One region of the Agrobacterium sp. H141 genome, then DNA from elsewhere that is predicted to be linked to it. Evidence: predicted binding sites of a transcription regulator. Region 1 holds the regulator's gene; the other holds the start of a gene.

Region 1 (3,115 bases):
CGGTAGCGCGCGGCTGGCCGTTGGGTTTTGCCGTTAGCGGTTACGGGCATGCTGATACTGGCACTGCTTCGAAGTCGCATCAGGCATATTGGCACCGCCATCCTCGCAGTTGGTCTGATCACCGGATTGGCGCTTCCTAAAGACAGGACTGCCGATCTGCTGATCTATGAGGACGGTCGTCTGGTTGGGTTGATCGGCAATGGTGCCAACAATGCGGACGTGATCGCCACTACGAGCGCCCGACCGCCGGGCTTCATATTTACCCAATGGCAGAACGGTTTGCAGCGCCACAGCCATCAAAAACCTGCTGTCGAAGAGGATGCCTTGCTTGCCAAGGCGATTGCGCCGCGGGACATCGCGACCCCTGATGGTGGTCGCCGCTTTCCCGTGCTTTCGGAAAATGCGATACGCTACGCCAGCACGAAACTCGCACATATGTTGGACATGTCGGTCGACGGCCAGTTCAGTTGCCTGAACAAGGTCTGGTGCGTTGCCCGTATCAGCGGGGGCTGGCGGGTGGTGACACTTGAGGAGCCACGGCTTTCAGGCCTGGCCTGCGATCTCGGTGATATTGTTATTTCTGCGCGACGGCTTGGCTATGACCATTGTCGCTCGGGCGCGAGATTGATCACGCCCGATACACTTCGCAAAACGGGCTCTTTGGAAATATGGCTAGGCCCGCACAGCAACGGGGCAATCGCTTTGCGCTCTGCTTTCTCCGGCCGTGCAAGGCCCTGGAGCCTGCATCGTAGATATGATTGGCGCAGCGGCCGCTATGATATGAAACCAGTGGAGACCGTGCTCACCGACCTCAGTGATAGCGGCGGATCAGGCCGACCAGCTTACCCTGAACCTTGACCCTGTCAGGCCCAAAGATCCGTGTTTCGTAAGCCGGATTGGCCGCTTCAAGAGCAATCGACGCACCCTTGCGACGGAAGCGCTTCAGGGTTGCTTCCTCGTCATCGACCAGCGCCACGATGATATCGCCCGGACTGGCGGTCGAGCCATTGCGGATGATCACGGTGTCGCCGTCAAGGATGCCGGCCTCGATCATCGAGTCACCCTTGACCTCAAGCGCATAATGCTCGCCGCTGCTGACCATTTCGGCGGGAATGCTGATTTCATGAGTGTTGTTCTGAATGGCAGAGATTGGCACACCGGCGGCAATGCGACCCATCACCGGAACGGAAACCGTATTGTTGTTGTCTTCGCTCGGCTGGCGCAGCATCGGCGGTGGCGTCTTGCCGCGGCTGCCCTCGATGACGCTGGGCGAGAAACCGCCGCGACGTGGCTGCATGCTGGGTGAATAGGCTTCGGGAAGCTTGATCACTTCCAGTGCTCTTGCCCTGTTGGGTAGCCGGCGAATGAAACCGCGCTCCTCCAGCGCTGTGATCAGACGATGGATGCCGGATTTGGAGGCCAGATCCAGTGCATCTTTCATTTCATCAAAGGATGGCGGCACGCCGGACTCCTTCATTCTTTCGTGAATGAAGAGCAACAATTCCTGTTGTTTGCGGGTCAGCATTGCGATTCCCTTTGATGAAACAAATCCAGAACATACACTATCTGTTCCAGTTGTGTTCTGCAAGTGACTAAATTTTTGTGAGGCTGGCAACAATGGAATTGATGGGTCGGCGCGCACATCAGAACTAAAGTGTTCGATAAAGTGCGATGTCTTGTGTTTGAGCCTGCGATGGCGCACAACCGACGCGTTTTGATGCTGAGGAACCGTTCATGGATTCATCGTCTGCCTCGCCGGCCCGCGCGCTCGATCATATTGTCCTGCCTGTCGGAGCGCTTGGGGTCGCACGCAACCGGTTGACGGCGCTCGGTTTCACGGTGGCAGCCGATGCGCTCCATCCATTCGGCACCGAAAATGCCTGTGTTTATTTTTCCGAAGGCGGATATCTGGAGCCTCTGGGTGTTGCCGATCCTGAGAAATGCCACGACGCGATACGGCAGGGCAATGTGTTTGTGGCGCGCCATGAAGCGTTTCGGGCAGATCGTGGCGAGGGGCTGTCGGCCATTATTGCCGAGAGCCGCGACGCGGATGCGGATCACGCAAGGTTCGAGGCAGAGGGACGGTCTGCCGGCAAGATGCTGTCTTTCGAGCGACCTGTTCAAGCGGCCGATGGAAGCGAGGCGAAAGCCGGTTTCAAGCTGGCTTTCGCCAAGGATGAACAAGCGCCTGACCTGCTGCTGTTTGCCTGTGAGCGACTGTTGCCGCTGGCGATCGACAAGGAGGCGCTGGCGCAACACGACAATAGCGCAATGCGTGTGAGTGGCGTGATCTTGACGGCGGAAGACCCCTCAATATTTGAGGGTTATATCGATGCTGTGTTTCAGGCGCATGCTTCAGCAACCCGAGGCGGCAGACTGGAATTCGCTGCCGGCGGCACTCAGATAGAAGTGATGACGCCGGACGGATTTACCCGCAGCTATGGTCTATCTGTAATGAGCAGGACCGCCGGTCTTGAGGGCGCGGGATTAGTCGTTGCCGTGGGCGATCTTGGCGTGACAGGTGCGCTTCTTGCCGCTAATGGCATTTCTTACGAAGCCCGGGAGGGTCGCCTTGTGGTTCCACCATCGGCGGGTCAGGGCGTAACATTCATATTCGAGGACAAGGCATGAGCATTTCACCAAATTCAAGCGTGGTCGTTGGCGATGGCGCAAGCAAGGTCACCTTTTCCAATAGCGCACGCTTTTCGTTGATCGCCGGCCCTTGCCAGATGGAGAGCCGCGACCACGCCTTTATGATGGCTGGCGAGATCAAGGAAATCTGCGACACGCTCGGCATCGGCCTCGTCTACAAGTCCTCTTTTGACAAGGCCAACCGGACATCTCTGTCTGGGAAGCGCGGTATCGGGCTGGAGCAGGCACTTGAGGTGTTTGCAGACCTTAAAAAGGAATTCGGCTTTCCTGTGCTGACCGACATTCACACCGAGGAACAGTGTGCCATCGTCGCGCCGGTGGTCGACGTGTTGCAAATCCCGGCCTTCCTCAGTCGCCAGACAGACCTGCTGGTCGCTGCTGCCAAGACTGGTCGTGCGATCAACGTCAAGAAAGGCCAGTTCCTCGCGCCCTGGGACATGAAGAACGTGCTCGCCAAGATCGT
Region 2 (3,115 bases), 110 kb from region 1:
ATGAATTCCGTACAGCGCCGTATGGTGGCGTTGCGCGGAACGCTGATCGCCTTTGCCATTCTGGCAGTGTTCGCCATTTTCGGCGCGCGCATTCTCGATCTGCTCGGCATCTCCATCGGTGCCTTCCGCATTGCCGGCGGCATCCTGCTGTTTGCCATTGCCTTCGAAATGATCTTCGAGAAACGGCAGGAGCGCAAGGAAAAGGCGCGCGACCAGGCCGTCACCGAAGATCACGCCCAGAACATCGCTGTCTTTCCGCTGGCGCTACCGCTCATCGCCGGCCCTGGTGCCATTTCCGCAACCATCCTTCTGTCCGGTCATCTGCCAAGTGCAATCGAGCGTATGGAGCTGCTGGCCGTAATCGCGGTCTGCATGTGTCTGGTGCTGGGTGCGATGCTGATCTCCGGCCCGCTCAACCGCTTTCTCGGCAATACCGGGCGCATGATCCTCACCCGATTGCTGGGCGTGCTGCTGGCGGCTCTGTCGGTCCAGTTCGTGGTCGACGGTGTGAAATCGGTGATCACCGGCGCGTGATGGCGCGTTGCTTTCGCATTAGCGTCACGGACCCGGATGTCAGAATCGGAAAAGGGCCGCAAGGCCCTTTTCCTGCAAACACCAATGTTCGGCCTGGCGCCTCTCGATCAAAACGGAATATCGTCGTCCAGATCGCGTGAGAAATTGCCGCTGCCCTGATTGCCGCCACGGGCGCCACCGCCAGCGGCTGCACCGCCCTGGGCGCCGCCGCGCGACTGGTTGTAGTCGTCGTAACCGCCGCCGTTGCCGGTACCGCCGAAATCGCTGCCGCCACCGAAGTCGCCGCCGCGCGATGCACCGCCACCGTCGCCGCGCCCGCCCAGCATGGTCAGGTTGCCGTTGAAGCCCTGCAGCACCACTTCCGTCGAATAACGGTCATTGCCGGTCTGGTCCTGCCATTTGCGGGTCTGCAGCTGGCCTTCGATATAAACCGTCGAGCCCTTCTTCAGATACTGCTCGGCAATCTTGCACAGACCTTCATTGAAGATCACCACCGTATGCCATTCGGTTTTTTCGCGGCGCTCGCCGGACGTGCGGTCGCGCCAGCTCTCGGATGTCGCGATCCTCAGGTTTGCGATCGGTCGTCCATCCTGGGTGCGGCGGATTTCCGGATCCGCTCCCAGATTGCCGATCAGAATGACCTTGTTGACACTACCTGCCATAACTCACATCCTTGCCGCTATCATGGCGGCCCTATTCATTGCCTCGTTTGCGCACACCTTAAAGCAAAGCGCAGCGCGATTGGATTTTACTGGCCAGAATTCGGCTTGTAATCCACAGCCAATTATGTTCTTTTTTTGTTCTATAAATTGCCTATGATCCTGTCAACCGAATCGGGGAGATTGCAGAGAGTTTCTTGCATTCGCCTCGACACCGGCTTGTCGATGCCTACATAAAGACCCGTCCTCCTCCCTGACAGGCTTGTTATCTATGAGTGATCTGAAGACCATTTCCATTCGCGGCGCGCGTGAGCACAACCTCAAGGGTATCGATATCGATCTGCCGCGCGACAGCCTCATCGTCATGACCGGCTTGTCCGGCTCGGGCAAATCGTCGCTCGCTTTCGACACGATTTACGCCGAGGGTCAGCGCCGTTACGTCGAAAGTCTGTCGGCCTATGCCCGTCAGTTCCTTGAAATGATGCAAAAGCCGGATGTCGACCAGATCGACGGATTGTCGCCGGCGATCTCGATCGAACAGAAGACCACCTCGCGCAATCCGCGCTCGACGGTTGGCACTGTCACCGAGATCTACGACTATATGCGTCTGCTCTTTGCCCGTGCCGGAATTCCCTATTCGCCGGCCACCGGCTTGCCGATCGAGAGCCAGACCGTGTCGCAGATGGTCGACCGCATCCTCGCATTCGAGGAGGGCACGCGTCTTTATATATTGGCGCCGATGGTGCGCGGTCGAAAGGGCGAGTATAAAAAAGAACTTGCCGAGCTGATGAAGAAGGGCTTCCAGCGCGTCAAGGTGGACGGCACCTTCTACGAGATTGCAAACGTTCCGGCGCTCGACAAGAAGTACAAGCACGATATCGACGTGGTGGTCGACCGCATTGTGGTGCGCCCGGATATCGCCAGCCGCCTGGCCGACAGCCTGGAAACCTGCCTGCATGTGCTGGCAGACGGTCTGGCGATTGCCGAATTTGCAGACAAGCCTTTGCCGCCGGAAGAAACGGCAGCGGGCGGTTCGGCCAACAAGTCGCTGAACGAGACCCATGAGCGGGTGCTGTTTTCGGAAAAATTCGCCTGCCCGGTCTCCGGCTTCACCATTTCCGAGATCGAACCGCGGCTGTTTTCCTTCAACAACCCCTTCGGTGCCTGCCCGACCTGCGACGGTCTTGGTTTCCAGCAGAAGATCGATGAAGCGCTGATCGTGCCCGAGGCCGAGCGCCGGTTGAACGACGGGGCCATTGCGCCCTGGGCCAAATCCTCGTCGCCCTATTACAACCAGACACTGGAAGGGCTGGGCAAGGAGTTCGGCTTCAAGCTGTCGAGCAAATGGTCCGATCTGCCGATGCCGGCGCAAAAGGCGATTTTGCACGGCACCAAGGAGAAGATAGAATTCAATTATGCCGATGGGGCGCGTTCCTACAAGACGGTCAAGGAATTCGAAGGCATCGTGCCAAACCTCGAGCGTCGCTGGAAGGAAACCGACAGCGCCTGGGCACGCGAAGAAATCGAGCGCTATATGTCGGCCGCCCCCTGCCCGGCCTGTAACGGCTATCGCCTCAAGCCGGAAGCGCTGGCAGTCAAGATCGACGGTCGCCATATCGGCCAGGTGACGGAAATGTCGATCAAGAATGCCGGTGCCTGGTTCGAGACACTGCCGGAAAAGCTGACGGCCAAGCAGAACGAGATCGCGGTTCGCATCCTCAAGGAAATCCGCGAACGCCTGCGTTTTCTCAACGATGTCGGCCTCGACTATCTGTCGATGTCGCGCAATTCCGGCACGCTGTCGGGCGGCGAAAGCCAGCGCATCCGGTTGGCCTCGCAGATCGGCTCGGGCCTGACCGGCGTGCTTTACGTGCTCGACGAACCCTCCATCGGCCTGCACCAGCGCGATAATGCCCGCCTTC

What was found. The regulator LexA, encoded in region 1, represses DNA repair genes until DNA is damaged. The targets are predictions, from matches to a motif close to TGTTCNNNNTGTGTTCNG.
Region 2: a site for LexA is predicted at 1,322-1,339, ahead of uvrA (excinuclease ABC subunit UvrA). Genes of this name have one in related genera too.

The regions. Positions count from the first base shown of each region.
Region 1 covers NZ_CM169893.1:2,118,397-2,121,511, forward strand. The annotation lists gene ACWPM9_RS09745 (ComEC/Rec2 family competence protein) at 1-37, shown strand, start outside; gene ACWPM9_RS09750 (hypothetical protein) at 49-858, shown strand; gene lexA (transcriptional repressor LexA) at 812-1,525, opposite strand; gene ACWPM9_RS09760 (VOC family protein) at 1,735-2,631, shown strand; gene kdsA (3-deoxy-8-phosphooctulonate synthase) at 2,628-3,115, shown strand, end outside.
Region 2 covers NZ_CM169893.1:2,227,126-2,230,240, reverse strand. The annotation lists gene ACWPM9_RS10180 (MarC family protein) at 1-534, shown strand, start outside; gene ACWPM9_RS10175 (single-stranded DNA-binding protein) at 642-1,196, opposite strand; gene uvrA (excinuclease ABC subunit UvrA) at 1,465-3,115, shown strand, end outside.